Regions from separate parts of the Nonomuraea sp. NPDC001831 genome, predicted to be linked through region 3. Evidence: riboswitches for the same ligand, from Rfam matches in the RefSeq annotation. Region 3 holds a riboswitch; each other region holds the start of a gene.
The links. Region 3 has a riboswitch for thiamine pyrophosphate ahead of thiC (phosphomethylpyrimidine synthase ThiC). Riboswitches for the same ligand answer to the same signal wherever they lie in the genome.

Region 1: another riboswitch for thiamine pyrophosphate. It lies ahead of ACFYYW_RS23265 (purine-cytosine permease family protein); the one in region 3 lies ahead of thiC (phosphomethylpyrimidine synthase ThiC).
Region 2: another riboswitch for thiamine pyrophosphate. It lies ahead of ACFYYW_RS11635 (FAD-dependent oxidoreductase); the one in region 3 lies ahead of thiC (phosphomethylpyrimidine synthase ThiC).

Annotation. Positions count from the first base shown of each region.
Region 1 covers NZ_JBIATU010000007.1:47,332-53,833, reverse strand. Annotated here, with positions in the region: gene ACFYYW_RS23285 (YidC/Oxa1 family membrane protein insertase) at 1-319, shown strand, start outside; gene ACFYYW_RS23280 (ATP-binding protein) at 316-741, opposite strand; gene ACFYYW_RS23275 (ATP-binding protein) at 893-2,761, opposite strand; gene ACFYYW_RS23270 (methylated-DNA--[protein]-cysteine S-methyltransferase) at 2,857-3,429, shown strand; gene ACFYYW_RS23265 (purine-cytosine permease family protein) at 3,415-4,752, opposite strand; TPP riboswitch at 4,743-4,856, opposite strand; gene ACFYYW_RS23260 (rhodanese-like domain-containing protein) at 4,908-5,231, opposite strand; gene ACFYYW_RS23255 (Fpg/Nei family DNA glycosylase) at 5,258-6,136, opposite strand; gene ACFYYW_RS23250 (TenA family protein) at 6,174-6,502, opposite strand, start outside.
Region 2 covers NZ_JBIATU010000003.1:142,280-148,781, reverse strand. Annotated here, with positions in the region: gene pknB (Stk1 family PASTA domain-containing Ser/Thr kinase) at 1-1,719, opposite strand, end outside; gene ACFYYW_RS11645 (thiazole synthase) at 1,870-2,625, opposite strand; gene thiS (sulfur carrier protein ThiS) at 2,618-2,818, opposite strand; gene ACFYYW_RS11635 (FAD-dependent oxidoreductase) at 2,815-4,308, opposite strand; TPP riboswitch at 4,298-4,414, opposite strand; gene ACFYYW_RS11630 (FAD-dependent oxidoreductase) at 4,467-5,636, shown strand; gene ACFYYW_RS11625 (Rv2175c family DNA-binding protein) at 5,667-6,041, shown strand; gene thiE (thiamine phosphate synthase) at 6,019-6,502, shown strand, end outside.
Region 3 covers NZ_JBIATU010000002.1:461,960-468,461, forward strand. Annotated here, with positions in the region: gene ACFYYW_RS07730 (DUF3427 domain-containing protein) at 1-1,264, shown strand, start outside; gene ACFYYW_RS07735 (SDR family oxidoreductase) at 1,344-2,195, shown strand; gene thiC (phosphomethylpyrimidine synthase ThiC) at 2,228-3,706, opposite strand; TPP riboswitch at 3,699-3,811, opposite strand; gene ACFYYW_RS07745 (class I SAM-dependent methyltransferase) at 3,847-4,467, shown strand; gene ACFYYW_RS07750 (glycoside hydrolase N-terminal domain-containing protein) at 4,752-5,159, opposite strand; gene ACFYYW_RS07755 (hypothetical protein) at 5,219-5,569, shown strand; gene ACFYYW_RS07760 (universal stress protein) at 5,572-6,408, shown strand.

The sequences.
Region 1 (6,502 bases), on a different contig from region 3:
ACTGGCCGGTCACACTCTGTTCGGGGCGCCGCTGGGACAGCAGCTCGCGGGCGTGGTGGCCAATTTCGGTCTGATCAGTTGGCCGGTTTCGGTCTTTGTCATCATGATCGCGGGGCTCGTGCTGCTGGCATGGCTGTCGGCACGCTCGATCAAGGTGTCGGAGGAGCAGCCGGAGTGGCTGCGCAAGGTCATGCCGCTGATGCCGTACGGCTCCGCGCTGGCCGTGCTCGTGCTCCCCCTGGCGGCCGGCCTGTACCTGCTGGTCTCCACGGCATGGGCCCTCACCGAACGGGCCGTACTGGCGGCCAGGACCGCCTAACCGGCCTCCTTCAGGGCCGCGACCTGCCCGTTCACCGCCGCCCCGTGGGGTGCGGGCAGGATGGCCCACACCGTCGTCGTGTCACCGTCGTGACGAACCCCCCAGCTCTCAGCCACGTATTCGACGATCCCCAGCCCCCGGCCCCCGAGCGAAGACAGGGTCGGGCGGCCCGCCCGCGGCTCTGTCGCCGCACCCCCGTCGCTGACCGCCACCTCTATGTGATCGTCGCTACGCATCCAGGCGACCCTCACCATGCCTGAAGGCAGCGGATGCGCGTGCCGCAGCGCGTTGCTCAGCAACTCGCTCACCACCAGCACCGCATCGTCGATCGCAGCGGTGTAGACCCCGCAATCCTGCAGGTCAGTGCTCAGACGCTGGCGGGCGACGGCGACGCTGGACGGCGCGTACGGCAGCAGCACCACGCTTGACACACCCACCTCCCCGTTCCCTGTGCCCCCCGCGGGAACACTCCCCGGTACGACCGAAATGCCCCGTTAGCCAATCGCAGAAACCGCATCTCGATCACAGCTTGTACACATTGGACGATAGATCAGCTCAACTGTGACCACCTCGTTACCGCATCGGTGTGTCGGATCGGATAGGGGAAGCGCGCCTCAGGATCAACCGCATCCTCGTACCCCCTCCGGGCCTCGGTTGAGCACTCACTTCTCCCCCCTGTGCCCTGGCCAGACTGCGGACGATGTAGAGGCCGAGCCCCACTCCACCAAAGCGCCTCCGGTCCCCGCTGTCCACCTGGACGAAGCGCTCAAAGATCCGTTCGCGGTCAGGCGGTGCGATTCCGACCCCCTCGTCATCCACCACTACGACCACGCCGTCGTCTTCGGGCCAAGCTTCAACACAGATCAATCCACCCATTGGGGAATATTTAAACGCGTTCTCCAGCAATTGCCCCAGAACGATGTCGGTTGCCAGGGCGTCCCCCAGCACCGGCGGCAAGTCGTCCGGGATGCGCACTTCGACGCGGTGGCGGTCGGACAACACGGGGAGGCCGAGCGTGGCCGCGTGGATGCGGGCCGCGAGATCGAACGCCTCGATCCGGACGGCCAGCTCGTCCGCACCCGCCCTGGCCCCCAGCAGCAGGTGGTCCATGAGCTGGCCCAGTGATCCGGCCCGCTCGGCGATCGTGTGCACGGCCGACCGGCGTTCCGCGTCGCTCATCTTGTCCCAGCGCGCGTCGAGCGTGCCGGCGAACCCGCGCACGATCGTGATCGGCGTGCGCAGCTCGTGGCTGGTCGTGGCCAGGAAGAGGTCCTTGGCCTCCTCCAGCTCCTTGGCCTGGGTGACGTCGCGGAAGTCGATGACGATCTCGCCGGTCTCCTCGATCCGCGCGCTCACCACGTCGAGCCAGCGGCCGTTCTCCATCTGGAAGGTGAGCTTCTCGCCGGGGCTGGGCAGCGGGAACGGCGGCGGACCGCCGATCACCGCGTCGGCGGGGAAGGCGGTCAGCTCGGCCGCGGCGGGGTTCCAGCGCACGACCCGGCCGGCGTCGTCCAGCACGGCGATGCCGTCGGCGCTGGCGTCGAACACGGCCCGCTCGTGCGCCCGCTGCCGCACCGCCTCCTGGTAGGCCACCGCGTTGCCGACCGCGATGCCGGCGTGCCCGGCCAGCAGCTCCAGCAGCTCCAGCTCCAGGTGGCCGGGGGCGGGCCCGGCGAACAGCGCGTAGAGGGCGCCGTAGGGGCGGCCGCCGACCGCGGCCAGGCCGAGCGCGATCGTGTGCAGCCCGTCGAGGCTGGCCCACACCAGGTCGCCGAGCCCCTGGGACTCCAGCATGACGGTCTTGCCCGTGCGTAAGAGTTTGTCCACCAGGCTCGTCCGCAGGCCGGTGGTGGTGCCCCTGAGCGTCTCCGGCAGCCGGTACGTGCTGACCAGCCGCAGCCGCTCCCCCTCGATCAGCACGAACCCGCCCGCGTCCGCGCCCGTGAGCTCGGTGAGGCTGGCCGAGATGCGGTCGAGCACGGCCGGCAGCTCCAGCTCCGAGTTGATGTCGCCGACCACGTCGGTGAGCCGGCGCACCAGCCTGGCCCGGCGTTCCATGCGCAGCCCGGCGACCTCGTCGGCCCGCGCGGGATGGTGGGCCAGGACGTAGCCGACCACGGAGTTGCCCATGCGCAGGGCGTTGATGTCCACGCGCAGGTCGAGCGGCCTGCCGTCCTTGTGGACGCGCTTGGTGCGCAGCGACACCTGCCCCCCGGTGCGTACGCGCTCCAGCACCGCGTTGTGCTCGGCGGCCAGCTCGTCGGGGACGATCGGCGCCCGGCGACCCAGCATCTCGGCCGCCGTCCAGCCGAACAGGTGCTCGGCCGCCGCGTTCCAGACCAGCACGCTCTGGTCGCGGTCGAGCGCCACCACGGCGTTGGGGGACCCGGCGAGCACGGCGCGGGCGATCTCCTCGTCACTCCCGACCCATGCGTATCCCACACCTCCATAGTGCACGTGGCGTGGTGGGTCTGACGGGCGATCCGTCCGATACGCTGCGCTCACGAAGATTCCGGTGGCTGAAACGGGTGAGCGGCATGTCGAGCAGCGACCTCGATGCCCTGCTGAGAGTGACCTCCAGCACCTACAAGGGCGAGGGGCCCCCGGACATCGCGTTCGGCACCTACGACGGCGCGGTGGGCAGGCTGGTGCTCGCGGTGACCGGCAAGGGCATCGCGGCCTGCAGTTTCGAGGCCGAGAACACCGTGTTCGAGCGGGTGGCCAAGGAGGTCGGCACGTTCATCGGGCCCGACGCCCGCCGCCTCGACCCGGTGCGCCGGGAGCTCGACGCGTACTTCTCCGGCCGGCTGCGCACCTTCGCCACGCCGGTCGACCTCGCGCTGGCCACGCCGTTCGCCCGTACCGTGCTGCAGAAGACCATGGCCGTGCCCTACGGCACGACCACGACGTACGAGGAGATCGGCGCGAGCATCGGGCGGCCGCGCGCCCTGCGCGCGGTGGGCAACGCGGTCGGCGCCAACCCCGTGTGCGTGATCGTGCCCTGTCATCGGGTGGTCCGTGAGGACGGCGAGCTCGGCGACTACGCCGGAGGCGTGGCCGCCAAGCAGCACCTGCTCAACGTCGAACGCCGGGCCTCAGCGGGCCGCTGAGCGGCGCCGGCCGAGCACGCCGACGACCAGCGTCACCAGGGCCGCGACCAGCGCGCCGCCGAGCGCGCCGTTCATCCACGGCTCCCGCGTGAAGCCGACGGCGTCGCGGGCCGACGCCCAGAAGCCGTCCCAGCCGGCGACCGTGGGCGTCGAGGTGGTGAACCAGTAGGCGGCGAAGCCCAGCGCCCACGGCAGCAGCATCAGCCAGCGCGAGGGCGCGTCCTCGGCGGTGTTCCAGCGGGCGGCGCCGCCGAGCACGAAGTAGTCGACGGCCAGCACCGCGAACATCGGCACGAACACCGCGCCGATCACCCCGAGGAACGCGCCGTAGGAGGTGACGTCCACGACCAGGGCGATCGCGGTGGTGAGCACGCCGATCGCGGTGGAGACGATCCGCCGGTCGACCTTCGGCATCAGGTTCTGCAGCGAGAGGGTGGTGGAGTACACATTGGCGAAGGACTGGTCGGTCTCGCGCAGCACCAGGATGCCGAAGAACAGCGCGCCCAGCGGCGCCGCGACGAACGGCTGGAAGACGACCATGCCGTCGGCCGCGACCGCCTGGGCGCCCGCGATGGCCACCGCGTACACGCCGAGGGCCAGGCAGGCCACCTGGGCGACGGTGTAGCCGCCGACGACCCCGGTGAAGGCGGCCCGGCTGGACCGCGAGTGCCTGGCGAAGTCGGCGGCCATCGGCACCCACGACACCGACAGGGCGATGACGTAGTCGACGGCCGGGGCGAAGGCCGTCCACGACCCGCCCGTGTACGTCGGCGCCTCGCCCAGGAACGACACGGTGAACCAGATCAGCGACACGATCACGCCGGCGGTCACGTACCGGCGCAGCAGCCTGATCGATCCGAGCGGCCAGACGGCGAGCGCGGTGGTCAGCACCCCCGCCACCACCACCCACACCTGGTACGGGACGCTCCCGAAGATCGCATTCGCGGCCTTGGCGATCACCCAGAGCTCGAAGGCCCCCCAGCCGAGCATCTGCACGATGTTCAGCACGGACGGGACGTACGACATCTTGGCCCCGAACAGCCCGCGCAGCAGCACCATCGCCGGCCGCCCGGTCTGCGTGCCGGGGATGGCCGACAGGCCGACCATGGCCGTGCCGATGAGGCTGCCGACCACGGCGGCCGTGAGCGCGGCCACCAGGCTGAGCGGCGCGTTGCCCAGAGGGTCGATCAGGACGAGCGCGCCGGAGAAGCCGAGGAGGCTGACACCGAGGTTGGCCCAGAGCGCGCCTTGGTCGAGGACGCCGAGGGTCTTGGGGGGCGCGCCGTCAAGGGTCAGCGGAACTTCGTCGACGACATGCGTCATCGCACACTCCCTACGCCGGCATTACCCGGACAGGTTCAGGCGGTCGGCAGCGGCTGTGTTGCTGCCCTCTCAGCCCGGCACCCCGAGCTCCCGCGACTATGCAGTTGGCGCCCTCATCATGCCTCAATGGCGGCGGAACCGCCACAGTGGGGCATTCAGGCCACGAAAGGATCCTGCCCGGTCTCGCTGACCATCGGACGGCGCGCGAACTCCCACGACTGCATGCCGCCGCCCACGTTGACGGCGTCGCGCCCGAGCTGGTTGAGCCACGCCGTGACCTGCATCGACCGGCCGCCGACCCGGCACACCACGTAGACCGTGCGGTCGGCGGGCACCTCCTCGACCCGGCCCTGGATCTGCGACATCGGGATGTGCACGGCCTCGGGGGCGTGGCCGGCGAGCCATTCGTCCTGCTCGCGGACGTCGAGCAGGTAGGCGTCGTCGGGAACGGCGGTGACGTCGATCTCTGGAACGGTCATGCCTCCATCATCCCGCGCCCGGGACCCTACTTGAGCAGGCGCGACATCCGCCGGTCGGCCAGCGGCTTGCCGCCCGTCTGGCAGGTCGGGCAGTACTGGAGCGCGGAGTCGGCGAAGGACACCTCGCGGATCGTGTCGCCGCACACGTCGCACGGCTGGCCGGCCCGGTTGTGCACGCGCAGCCCGGACTTCTTCTCCGCCTTGAGGTCTTTGGCGGCCAGCCCGTGCGCCCGTTCGACGGCGTCGCGCAACGTCGTCACGATGGCCTCGTGCAGGTCGGCGATCTGCGCGTCGGTCAGCGTCCCAGCGATCTTGAACGGCGACATCCTCGCCGCGTGCAGCACCTCGTCGGAGTAGGCGTTGCCGATGCCCGCGATCACCTTCTGGTCGCGCAGCAGCCCCTTGATCTGGGTGCGGTTGCCGCCCACGATGCGCTTGAGCGCCTCGACGGTGAAGGCGTCGTCGAGCGGGTCGGGGCCCAGGGCGGCGACGCCGGGCACGTCCTCCGGTTTGTCGGTGACGTAGACGGCCAGCCGTTTCTGCGTGCCGGCCTCGGTCAGCTCGAACCCGGGGGCCAGGCCGTCGTCGTCGGGCGCCAGCCGTACGCGTACGGCCAGCGGCCCCTTGCCCGGCCGCACTGGCCGCGCGCCGGTCAGGTCGTCGCGCCAGCGCAGCCAGCCGGCGCGGGCCAGATGGATGATCAGGTGCAGGCCGTCGCAGTCGAGGTCGATGAACTTGCCGTGCCTCGACACGCCCGTGACGGTGAGCCCGCCGAGCGCGGTGACCGGCGGGTCGAACGTCTTGAGCGCCTGGAAGCCGACGACGTCGACGCCGGCGATCGAGCGGCCGACCGCCCGCTCGCGCAGGAAGTTGGTGAGCGACTCCACCTCGGGAAGTTCCGGCATGCCCCCAGGGTATGGCGCGTACCGGACCGGCACGCGACTACGGCACGTCCCAGAAGGCGAGCTCGTGTGCCATGCCCTCGGCGAACAGCGCCTCCGCCCGTACGGGGTCGGGGTCGGCCTCGTCGATCATCTGCCCGATCCGTACGGTCAGCGCCGCGAACGCCGGGTCGGCGTAGGTGTCCACCCAGGCCCGGTAGCGCGGCTCGGCGGGCGGGTTCTCGGCGAGGATCTTCCCAAGACTCGAATATCCCCACATACACGGATAAAGCGCCGCCAACCCCTCCCCGTACGACCCCGCCGCCTCCAGCAGGAACGCCGTGTACGCCGCACACGCCGGCCCCTTCACCGCATTGTCAAGATCGGCCC
Region 2 (6,502 bases), on a different contig from region 3:
GAACCAGTCCCAGAAGTCGGTCTGGCAGCGCGCCACCGTGATCATCGCGGGGGTGCCCTTGTCGACCTCGGACTTGGCCTTCGGCGCCTGGGCGATGACCGTGCACGGCTCGGCGTCGTCGTCGACCTCGTTGACCTGCACCTGGAAGCCCTGGCCGCCGAGGTAGGCGGCGGCCTCGTCCTTCGGCATGCCGGTCACGTCGGGCATCACCATGCCGGCGCTCACGAAGATGCCGACCTTCGCGCCCTCCTTGACCTTCTCGCCGGCCTCGGGAGAGCTGCGGATCACCTTGTTCCGCTCGACCTCGCCGTTGGGCAGCCGCTTGACGCTGCCCACGGTGAGCCCGGCCTCGGCGATCTTGATGCGGGCCTCGTCGCTGGTCAGGCCCCTGACGCTGGGGACGATCACCCGCTTGGGGCCGAGCGAGGGCACCAGCGTGATCGTGCTGCCGCTCTCCAGCTCGGTCTTGCCCTCGGGATCGGTACGCAGCACCAGCCCCTCGGGGGTGTCCTCGTCGTACTCGCCGGCGACCTTGTTGACCTTGAAGCCCTTGCCCGTGGCGGTGCGCTCGGCGACCACCATGTTCTGGCCGACCAGGTCGGGCACCTGCACGTACTTGGTCTGGGAGAAGTACCAGCCGGTCAGCGCCACCGCGACGACCATGACCGCGGCCAGCGCGACCAGGAACCAGTTGGGCCGGAACGAACGTCCGGACGGCGGCGGCGGCGACACCGGCGGCGTCACCTCGGCGCGCGGCTGGATCAGCGTGTGGGCGGGCGCGGCCAGCGGCATCGACGGGGCGCCCGCGCCGCTCGGCCGCGGCGGCATCGACTGGTTGAACACCGCCGTCATGGCCGGCGGGGTGCTCAGCCGGGGCAACATCCGGTGGGCGTCGACCGCCTCCACCAGCATCGCCGTGGCGTCGGCCGGGCGGTCGTGGGGCTCGCGGGCCGTGGCGTGCCCGACCAGCGTGTCGATCAGCGGCGGCACCTCGGGCACCAGCGACGACGGCGGCGGCACCGTGTCGTGCACGTGCCGGTAGGCCACCGACATCGGCGTCTCGCCGTCGTAGGGCTGCTGCCCGGTCACCAGCTCGAACAGCATGATGCCCGCGGCGTAGACGTCGCTGCGCACGTCGGCGCCGCCGGTGGTGACCTGCTCGGGCGACATGTAGCCGATCGTGCCGATCATCACGCCGGTACGGGTCTGGTTGGTCGCCTCGATCGCCCTGGCCAGCCCGAAGTCGACGACCTTGACCCGGCCGTCGTCGGTCATCAGCACGTTCTCGGGCTTCACGTCGCGGTGGACCATCCCGGCCTGGTGGGCCGCGCCCAGGGCGGCCAGCACCGGGATCATGATCTCCAGCGCCTCGCGGGCGGGCAGCCTGCCGCGCTCGCGCAGGATGTCGCGCAGCGTGCGGCCCGGCACGTACTCCATCGACAGGTAGACGACGTCGGTGTCGGTGCCCTGGTCGAAGACGTGCACCACGTTGGGGTGGGACAGGCTGGCCACCGACTTGGCCTCGCCGATGAACCTGCGGACGAAGGCCGGGTCCTCGGCGAGCGAGCGGTGCATGACCTTCAACGCGACAGTGCGATCCAGCCGGACGTCGAGCGCCAGGTAGACGGTCGCCATACCGCCCCGGGCGATCCGGCTCTCGATGCGGTAGCGCCCATCGAGGAGCCGCCCGACCAGGGGGTCCGCAGTCGTCTTATCCACCACCCCCCTGAGTTTACGGGCGTTTTGCCACCGGCAGGGCCCGCGCGCCCGAAACCGATGCGGAGACGTTCCCGCGGAAGCGGCCCCGACCGGCGGGAGGGCCGGGGCGAGCCGGCCCGCCGGGGGCCCAGGGGTGTCTCCCGGGCGTCGCTAGGGGGTCGTCGGCGAGGACGCCTCGGCGTAGCGCCGGCGCGGGATCCGGCCCGCCTGCCGCGCCTGTCGTCCGGCCGCCACGGCCGCCCTCATCGCCGAGGCCATGAGCTCGGGCCGCTGGGCCCGGGTGACCGCCGTGGCCAGCAGCACCGCGTCGCAGCCCAGCTCCATGGCCAGGGCGGCGTCGCTGGCCGTGCCGATGCCGGCGTCGAGGATCACCGGCACCCCGGCGGCCTCCACGATCAGCTCGATGTTGTGCGGGTTCCTGATCCCGAGCCCCGAGCCGATCGGCGCGCCCAGCGGCATCACCGCCGCGCAGCCGGCCTGCTCCAGCCGCCGCGCCAGCGCCGGGTCGTCGCCGATGTACGGCAGCACCACGAACCCGTCGGCCACCAGCCGCTCGGCCGCGTCGAAGGTCTCGATCGGGTCGGGCAGCAGCGTGCGCTCGTCGGAGATGACCTCGAGCTTGACCCAGTTCGTCCCCAGCGCCTCGCGGGCCAGCCGGGCCGTCAGCACGGCGTCGCCCGCGGTGAAGCAGCCCGCGGTGTTCGGCAGCACCTTGATGTCGCGGCGGCGCAGCACGTCGAGGACCGAGCCGCGGGCGCCGGGGTCGAGCCGCCGCATGGCCACCGTGGTCAGCTCGGTTCCCGAGGCGACCAGGGCCTGGTCGAGCACGTCCAGGGAGGGCGCGCCGCCGGTGCCCATGATGAGCCGGGAGGCGAACTTCTCCCCGGCGATGATCAGCTCATCCACCCTGCACCGCCGTCAGCACCTCGACGCGGTCGCGGTCGCCGAGCGCCGTCGTCTCCCACGAGCTCCGCGTGACCACCTCGTCGTTCACGGCCACGGCCACGCCGGTGGTGGCCGTCGTCAGCGTCCGTACGGCCTGGGCCACGGTGGTGCCGTCGGCCACCTCGTGCGCGGCGCCGTTGATCGTCACAATCATGAAATATCCCGAAATCTCGCGGGCGAGCACAGCGCGGCCAGCTCGCCCTCCTCACCCGTCAGAATCCCCGCGCCCGCCGAAAGCTGCGCGCCCGTCGAGAGCCTCGTCGAGAGCACCGCCGTCTGGGCCGCAGTCCGGGCCGCCGTCTGTGTGCCTGTCCGGGCCGTTGCCGGGGGCGCCGTCGTCGCGGCCGGGGGCGTCGCGGGCGGTGTCAGCACCGCCGCCGTGACCAGGGCGGCCGTGAGGGGGGCCAGCAGCACCCCGCCCCGGTGGTGGCCGGTCGCCAGCACCAGCCCCGGAGCCTCGCCCGCCCCGATGATCGGCAGGTTGTCGGGGGTGCCCGGACGCAGCCCGGCGACCACGTCGGCGACCTCCAGCTCGGTGACGCCCGGCACCAGCTCCCTGGCGTCGCGCAGCAGCTCGTAGAGTCCGCCCGCGGTCACCCGGGTGTCGAACCCCAGCTCCTCCTGGGTCGCCCCGAGCACCAGCTCGCCGTCGCCCCTGGGGACGAGGTAGACGGGCGTGCCGTGCACCGTCCCGCGTACGCACCGCCCGAGCAGCGGCTGCGCCGAGCGCAACCGCATGATCTGCCCCTTGACCGGCCGGACGGGCACGTCGGCCAGCTCCCCGCTCCACGCCCCGGCGGCCAGCACCACCCGCTCGGCCGCGATCTCCCGCACCGCCGGCTCAGGCTGACCGGGCACGGGCTCAAGCCGCACCCCCGTCACAGCGCCGCCGGTCCCGGAACTGCTCCAAGGGCTGGTCCCAGCGCCTGCCACGGCGTCTGGAACGGCGTCTGGAACGGCGTCGTCGTCGCGCAGCAGTCCGGTCACCCGCGCCCGCACCACGGGCACGCCCAGCCGGTCGAGCGCGGCCAGCAGCGCTGCCGTGACCCGGCGCGGATCGACCCAGGCGTCACCGGGGGCCAGCAGCCCCCCGCGCACCGAAGGGGCCAGCATGGGCTCCAGACGGCGGCACTCGCGCCCGGTCAGCCGCTCGACCCGCAGCCCCAGCTTGTCCATGAACGCCGCCAGGTCGTCGAGCGCCGCGAGGTCGTCGGCCCCGAAGGCGACGTCGAGTGTGCCGTCGGCGCGCAGGTCGAGCGCCCGGCCGCCAGCCCCCTGCGGCCCGATCATCCCGAACGCGCCCCCGAACGCCTCCCCGGCCCCGCCACCGGCCCCCCCACCGGGACCGCCACTCAGCCCCGTGCCGAGACCTGCCCCAGGACCCGCACCGAGGTCCGGGCCGAGCCCAGCGTCGGCGGCCAGTTCGGCGGCGAAGGACGGCCACCGCCGGAGCGAGGCGGCCCCCAGCCGCAGCAGCGGCTCCTCGGTGTAGGCGACCTCGCTGACGGGCGCCAGCATCCCGGCCGCCGCGTAGGACGCCCCGCGTCCCGGGGCCGGGTCGACCACCGTGACGGGCAGCCCCTCGCGGGCCAGCCGCCAGGCGATCGACAACCCGACGACCCCGCCGCCCACGATCACATTCATCCGCGCTCCCTTCGCCGGCATGATCCGGATCAGGTGTCTTGCGGTCGAAGGCCCGCTCAAGCCTTCCTCTCAGCCCGGTGACGGCCGGACTCCCGCGCGTCTTGCGCCTCCAGCCTACGGCCTCGGCGCGACGTGCCGGCACCGCCCCCGTTATGGTCATGAACGTGAACCATGTCGTAGTGGTGGGAGCGGGCCTGGCCGGGCTGCGCAGCGCGGAGGCGCTGCGCGGGCGCGGCTTCACCGGACGGATCACGCTGATCGGCCAGGAGCGCCATCGGCCCTACGACCGTCCGCCGTTGTCCAAGGCCGTCCTGTCAGGCGCGGCTGACTCCAGCTTCCTGGAGGCCGACCTCGACGCGCTGGAGGTCGACTTCTGGCCGGGCGTCACCGCCAAGGCCCTGCGCGAGGGCGTCGTGGAGACCACCGAGGGCGAGCTCGGCTACGACGGCCTGGTGATCGCCACCGGCACCGAGCCGATCACCGTGCCCGGCGACGGCCCCCAGCACGTCCTGCGCACCCTCGACGATGCCCACGAGCTGCGCGCCGGCCTGGTGGCCGGGGCCCACGTGGCGATCATCGGCGCCGGCTGGATCGGCGCCGAGGTCGCCACCGCCGCGCGCAAGGCCGGCTGCTCGGTGACCGTGATCGAGGCCGGCCCCGCCCCGCTGGCCAACGCCGTGGGCCCGGAGATCGGCGCCCGCACGCGACACTGGTACGACGGCATCGACCTGCGCCTGAACACCATGGTCGACGAGGTGGACGAGGGCGGCGTGCGGCTGGTGGGCGGCGAGTTCGTCCAGGCGCACGTGGTCGTCACCGGCATCGGCGTGCGCCCGGCCGTCGAATGGCTGGCCGGCTCCGACATCGACCTGCACAACGGCGTCGTCACCGACGAGCACCTGCGCACGTCCATGCCGAACGTGGTCGCCGCCGGCGACTGCGCGGCCTGGTGGTCGCGCCGCTACGGCGTCCGCCTGCGCGTCGAGCACTGGGACACCGCGCTCGGCTCGCCCGAGGTCGCCGCCGCGACCCTGCTGGGGGAGGAGGCCGTCTACGACCCGGCGCCCTACTTCTGGTCCGAGCAGTTCGGCCACATGGTCCAGTACATCGGCCACCACCCCTCCGGCGACCGCCTGCTCTACCGGGGCGAGCCCGAGGGCAAGTGGTCGGCCGTCTGGCTGACCTCCGGCGACACCCTCGCCGCCGTGCTCGCCGTCGACCGGCCCCGGGACTACGTGCAGGGCCGTAGGATCATCGAAGGCGGGCACCGCCTCGACACAGAACGCCTGGTAGATCCAGAGGTCCCCCTACGGGATTGTGTTGTTTGAGCAAGGACGGCATGTGGTAGTTGTGGTTTCGTGACGCTTTCTGTTGCACAGATCGACCGGGAGACCGACCAGCTCGTCGACGAGTGGCTCACTCTCCCCGAAGTGGCCTCACGCCTCGAGCTCTCGATCGGGCGGGCCAAGCAACTCCTCAAGGACCACAAGCTGCTCGGCGTGCGCCGCGGCGGCGGCGGGCCACAGGTTCCCGCGGTGTTCCTCGACGGTAAGGACGTGATGAAGGGCCTGCCCGGCACACTGACCGTGTTGCAGGACGCCGGCTACGACGACGTCGAGTCGCTGCGCTGGCTCTTCACCCCAGACGAGTCCCTGCCGGGGTCGCCCATCGAGGCGATCAAGGCCGGCCGTCACACGGAGGTCAAGCGGCGTGCCCAGGCCCTCGGTTTCTGAGGCCCGCCTCTATCTCTGCACCGACGGCCGCCGCGACCGCGGCGACCTGGCAGAGTTCCTCGACTCGGTGCTGGCCGGCGGCGTGGACATCATCCAGCTGCGGGAGAAGGGCCTGGAGGCACGCGAAGAACTCGCGCTCCTGGAAGTCTTCCGCGACGCCTGCGACCGGCACGGCAAGCTGCTGGCCGTCAACGACCGGGCGGACATCGCCTTCGCCGCCCGGCCCGACGTGCTCCACCTGGGGCAGGACGACCTTCCCGTGACGGTCGCGCGAGAGATACTCGGCGACGACATCGTCATCGGCCGGTCCACCCACTCCGTCGCCGAGGCGTCCGCCGCGGCCGTGGAGGAGGGCGTCGACTACTTCTGCTGCGGCCCGATCTGGCCCACGCCGACCAAGCCGGGCCGCCACGCGCCCGGCCCGGCGCTGCTGCGGCACGCGGCCTCGCTGGGACCGGCCC
Region 3 (6,502 bases):
CGACGTGCCCGACGTCAACACCCTGCTCCTGCTGCGCCCGACCGAGAGCGCCACCGTCTTCCTGCAGCAGCTCGGCCGCGGCCTGCGCCGCACGCCGGACAAGGACGTGCTGACCGTCCTCGACTTCGTCGGCCAGCACCGCAAGGAGTACCGCTTCGGCAACCGCTTCCAGGCGCTCACCGGCTTCGTCCGAGGGCGGCTGGAGACGCAGGTCAGGAACGACTTCCCGCTGCTGCCGTCGGGCTCGCAGATCGTCCTGGACCGGGTCACCAAAGACCGCCTGCTCGACGAGCTGCGGATCCATCTGAGCGCGACGGTCACCATGGTCACGCAGGAGATCCGGTCGCTCGCCGAGACGTCGCTCGTGAAGTACCTGGAGGCGAGCGGCCGCGACATCGACGACCTGTACCGCAACCGCCGCTACTGGACCGACCTGCTGCGCCGGTCCGGCCTGCTCACCGCCCCCGCCTCCCCGCTGGAGAACGCCCTGGGCCGCCGGGTCCGCGCGCTGCTCCACGTCGACGACCGCCCGCGGGCCGCGGCCTATGCCGGCCTGCTGCGTCCCGACGGGCCCCGCTACGACGACTGCCCGCCGATCACGCAGGCGTTCGCCCGCATGTTGTTCTTCTCCTTCTGGCGGGACGGCGGCGGCTTCGCCACCTACGACGAGGGCCTGGACCGGTTGCGGGCCGAGCCGGACCTGTGCGCGGAGATCCTGGACGTCCTCGCCTACGGAGTGGAGCGCCCGCGCCACGTGACCAAGCCGCTGCCCGGGACGCTCGCCGGCGTGCCGCTGGTCCTCAACGGCCACTACTCGGCCGACGAGGTCCTGGCCGCTCTGGGCTGGGCGAGCCTCGGCGGTTCGGTGCCCGCCACCATGCGGGAGGGCGTGGCGTGGTGCCCGGCCACCCGCTGCGACGCCCTCTTCGTCACCCTGCGCAAGAACGAGAAGGAGTTCTCCCCGCAGACCATGTACCGCGACTACGCCCTGACCCCGGAGCTGTTCCACTGGGAGTCCCAGAACCGGACCGGGGCGGGGTCGGCCACCGGCCTGCGCTACCAGAGGCACGAGCGCACCGGCAGCCACGTCCTGCTGTTCACCAGGGAACGCACGGAGAACGACCTTCGTCACCCCGAGCCGTACGTCTTCCACGGCACGGCCCGCTACGTCGAGCACAAGGGCGAACGCCCGATGGCCGTCACCTGGAGGCTGGACGAGGAGATGCCCGCGGACCTGTTCCGGCGCGCGGCCATCGCCGGCTGACCGCCCCAGCCCTTCGAAAAGGGGTGATCTGGGCGAAGCATGACGTTACCGATACCCCGTCGAGGGAAGATCGCCGGACATGTCGGAGACACCACCACCCCAGACCCAGCCGTACCCGGGCCGTACGGACGAGATGTCCCCCGAGCCGCGCGACGAGATGCGCGGCTACGAGGGCAGGAACCTGCTGGCGGGCAAGAAGGCGCTGATCACCGGCGGTGACTCGGGCATCGGCCGGGCGGTCGCGGTGGCGTTCGCCAAGGAGGGCGCGGACGTCGCCATCGCCTACCTCGACGAGCACGACGACGCCAACCACACCCGCGGCCTGGTCGAGCAGGAGGGACGGCGCTGCGTGCTGCTGCCCGGCGACCTGGGCGACCGCGACCACTGCGCGACGGTCGTGGAGCAGGCGGTCTCCGAGCTGGGCGGCCTGGACGTCCTGGTCAACAACGTGGCCTACCAGGCGCCGGTCGACTCCCTGGAGGAGCTGACGGACGAGCAGTGGGAGCACACGTTCGCGGTCAACATCCACAGCTACTACCGCGTCACCAAGGCCGCGCTGCCGCACCTGCGGGAGGGCAGCGCGATCGTGAACACCTCCTCGATCAACGGCCTGCGCGGCAACAAGACCCTCATCGACTACGCCGCGACGAAGGGCGCGATCAACGCCTTCACCTACTCCATGGCCCAGAACCTGGTCGAGCGCGGCATCAGGATCAACGCCGTCGCCCCCGGCCCGGTCTGGACGCCGCTGATCCCGGCCACGATGCCGGAGGAGAAAGTGGAGAAGTTCGGCGCGCAGGTGCCCATGAAGCGGGCCGCCGACCCCGACGAGATCGCCCCTTCGTACGTGTTCTTCGCCGCCGACCGGCTGTCCTCGTACTACACGGGCGAGGTGCTGGCCCCGATCGGCGGCGAGACGCTCCCGGGCTGACCGCACGGGCCGGCCCGGGGCCTCCACCGAGATCAGAGGTAGATCGAGCCGCCCTTCCCGAGGAACTCGGCCGCCTTGTCGGCCATGCCCGCCCGCACCTCGTGGCTGAGCTTCATCGAGCAGAACTTCGGGCCGCACATCGAGCAGAAGTGCGCGGTCTTGGCGGGTGCGGCCGGCAGGGTCTCGTCGTGGAAGGCGCGGGCGGTGTCCGGGTCGAGCGACAGGTCGAACTGGTCCTCCCAGCGGAACTCGAACCGGGCGTCCGACAGGGCGTCGTCCCACGCCTGGGCCTGCGGGTGCCCCTTGGCCAGGTCCGCCGCGTGCGCCGCGATCTTGTACGTGATCACGCCGGTCTTGACGTCGTCGCGGTTGGGCAGGCCGAGGTGCTCCTTGGGGGTGACGTAGCAGAGCATGGCGGTGCCGTACCAGGCGATCATGGCGGCGCCGATGCCCGAGGTGATGTGGTCGTAGCCGGGGGCGATGTCGGTGACGAGCGGCCCGAGGGTGTAGAAGGGCACGTCGTCGCAGAGCTCGCGCTGCAGGTCGACGTTCTCCTTGATCTTGTGCATGGGCACGTGGCCGGGGCCCTCGATCATCACCTGCACGTCGTGCGCGTGCGCGATCTTGGTCAGCTCGCCCAGGGTGCGCAGCTCGGCGAACTGGGCCTCGTCGTTGGCGTCCGCGATCGACCCGGGGCGCAGCCCGTCGCCCAGCGAGAACGTCACGTCGTAGCGGGCCAGCAGGGCGCACATCTCGTCGAAGTGCTCGTACAGGAAGCTCTCGCGGTGGTGCGCCAGGCACCAGGCGGCCATGATCGAGCCCCCGCGCGAGACGATCCCGGTCCTGCGGCGGGCGGTCAGCGGGACGTGCGCCAGCCGCACGCCCGCGTGCACCGTCACGTAGTCGACGCCCTGCTCGCACTGCTCGATCAGGGTGTCGCGGTAGACCTCCCACGACAGCGCCTCCGGACGCCCGCCCACCTTCTCCAGCGCCTGGTAGACGGGCACGGTCCCGACCGGGACGGGCGAGCTGCGGATGATCTGCTCGCGGGTCTCGTGGATGTTCGGCCCGGTGGACAGGTCCATGACGGTGTCGGCGCCCCACCGGGTGGCCCAGGTCATCTTCTCGACCTCCTCCTCGATCGAGGAGGTGACGGCGGAGTTGCCGATGTTGGCGTTGATCTTGACCAGGAAGTTCCGGCCGATCGCCATCGGCTCGGACTCGGGATGGTTGACGTTGGCGGGGATGACCGCCCGCCCGGCCGCGACCTCCTGCCGGACGAACTCGGGGGCCATCCCCTCCCGGACGGCCACGAACTCCATCTCCTTGGTCACCACGCCGCGCCGCGCGGCGCCGAGCTGGGTGACCGGCGACCCCCACGCCGAGCGGTCGGTGCGCGACGGCCCCGAGGTGTCGTAGAGCCGCACCGACGTGCCGTTCGACAGCCTGACCTCGCGCATCGGCACCTGAAGGTCACCGATGTGGATCTTGGAAAAGCGCGCGTCGCTCATCGCGCAAACTCCCTTCGCCGGCATTATCCGGAGCAGGTTCTGGCGGTCGGCGGCTGACAGCCGTCCTCTCAGCCCGGTCCGCACCGGGCTCCCGCGTTGGTCACCGCGATCATAACCCCGCGCGTGGCAGGATCAAGGGGATGTCTGATCCCATTGCGCACACGACCGCCACCTACGACCGCATCGCGCGCCAGTACGACGAGCAGGTCGCCGATCCGTCACCCTCGGTCGCGGGCTTCCGCGACCGGTTCGTCTCAGCCCTGCCCGCCGGCGCCACGGTCGCCGACCTGGGATGCGGCCCGGGGCGCGAGTCGGCCTGGTTCGCCGGACGCGGCCTGACCACCGTGGCCGTGGACCTGTCGCTCGAGATGGCCAGGCTCGCCACCGGGCGCGGCGTGCCCACCGTCCTGGGCGATCTGCGGCGGCCGCCGCTGTCGCCGGCGTCCCTGGACGGCGTCTGGTCGGCCGCGGCCCTCGTGCACGTGCCGTCCGAGCAGACCGAGGCGACGCTGCGCGCCTGGCACGCGGCGCTGCGCCCCGGCGGGGTGCTCGCGCTGATCACCGCCCTGGGCGACAACGAGGGCTGGGAGCCGGTGCCGTACCGGACGGAGTACGAGCGCTGGTTCGTCCACCGCGACGCGGGCGACCTGCTCGCGGTGCTGGACGCGGCCGGGTTCGCGGTCGCCTGGCACGAGACGAACGTCACCCACCGCACGTGGTTCAGCGTGCTGGCGACAGCGCGCAGCTCCCCCCTGCCCTAGTCCCCCCAGGTCGAGCTCTCCCCTGGTCTGGTCTCCAGGGCGAGCTCTCCTCTGGCCTGGCCCCCAGAGCGCGCTCCCCCCTGCCCTGGTCTCCAGGGCGAGCTCTCCTCTCGCCCGGTCTCCGGGGTGAGCTCTCCTCTGGCCTGGTCTCCAGGGCGAGTGCGAACCCGGGGCCGCGCAGCCGCGCGGTCCCGCCGCGCGCCGACGCTGACCTGACCTCGACCGGCACGCCGTCCGCCCAGGTCAGCCGTCCGGCCTCGGCCGTCACCTCGTCCTCACCGCCGTCATGCGCGGTGCCAACGCGCAACATGAACCCCACCGGTCCCAGAAGTCGCGCCCTCAGGCTGCCGACGATGGCGCGCGCCGGGGAGGAGGCGAAATTTCACCGTGCTGTAGGACGGGTTTCCCAGGATCGCGGCCACCTCGCGGCCACCTCCTCCGGCGCCGTCGAACCCCGCTCGTCGATGACCCGCCGTACGGCGTCCGGAGCGCCGGGACGGTCCGTCGGCCAGTTGCCGGATCCGCCCGACTCCGGCGCTGCCCGGACCGCCGGTCCGCAACGGCTTCTCGTCGAGCTGGACGCGCTCGGTCGCAAGCGCCCCGAACACGCACGCGCCGAGCGCTCCGTTGCCGATCGGCAGGACGTGTCCTTCCCAACCGGGGACGGGCTCGTCGCACCGGAGCGTCAGCATGGCGATCACCCCAAGGTTTGGCGATCGCCCCTGGCGGTACGGACTCCCTCAGGGGAACTATGATGAAGATCGCCGCTGTGGCCGCGATCGTGGCTCTCACCACGATCGGACCGGCTGCCGCCTCTGGGGACGGCATCGAGCAGCAGGAAGTGAGCAAGCAGCAATACCGGACGCTGACCGCCCAGTGCCGCTACGCCGACACACAGGCCCTGCGCCAGAAGTGCAGGCAGGCGGTCAAGGACAACTACCGTATCGGCCGGCGCAACCGTTCACTCGACTGCCGGACGTACTCCGGCGTGACGGTCTGCGGCGAACTGCTCCTCAGCAAGGCCGAGCGCGCGTGCATCGACGAGTCCACCAGACAGGGCTTGGCCTATCGCCGCGCCGAAGTGGAATGTTACGTGGCCTGACCATGATCGTCGCAGGTGTCGACGGCTCGCCGACCGGACTGCTGTCCGTCGACTGGGCCGCCAAGGAGGCAGTGCTGCGCGGGGTGTCGCTGACCGTGGCCCACGTGGTGCCCGACTGGGTCTGCCGTCCCATCTCCGGCCGGTACGCGGAGGTGGGCAAGTGGATGCGCGACGGCGCCAAGGAGGTGCTCGCGGCCGCCGAAGGGCGGGCCCGCGAACTGGGCGCCGAGGTGACCACGGAACTCGTGCCCGGCGATCCCCGCGCCGCGCTGATCAAGACCGCCGAAGAGGCCGACCTGCTCGTCGTCGGCAGTCGTGGCCTGGGCGGCGTACGCGGGCTGCTGCTCGGCTCGGTCGCCCACGGGGTGGCCGCGCACGCCCAGACGGACGTCGTCCTGGTCCGCGACCCGCCGGCCGTTCCGCGCGGTGAGCTGGTGGTCGGCGTCGACCGTTCCGAGGGCAGCCTGCGCGCGCTGAAGTTCGCCTTCGCCGAGGCCGAGCTGCGCGGCGCCAGGCTGCGCGCGGTGGAGGCCTTCGCCTGGCCGCGCCCCTCGGGTTTCGGGCCCGCCGATCCGGAGGCCGAACGCGAGACCCGCGAGGCCCTGCGGACCTTCCTCGCCATACCCCGGCAATGCCATCCCGGGGTGGAGGTGATCGAGGACGTCGTGCACGGCCATCCCGTCGAGGTGCTGCGCGAGGTGGCGGCCGGGGCCGACCTGCTGGTCGTCGGCAGCCGGGGCCACGGCACGCTGAAGGGCATGCTCATCGGCTCGGTCAGCCAGGCCATGCTGCACCACGCGCCCGGCCCGCTCGCGATCGTGAAGGCCACCTCCGCCTAGAGGACGTTTCCCCAGGTCACGGCCTTCGCCGTCTCCCCCGCCCGCGCCCGTCCTCCTGGACCGCCCCCTCACCTGCACCCGCATGTGCCCCCGG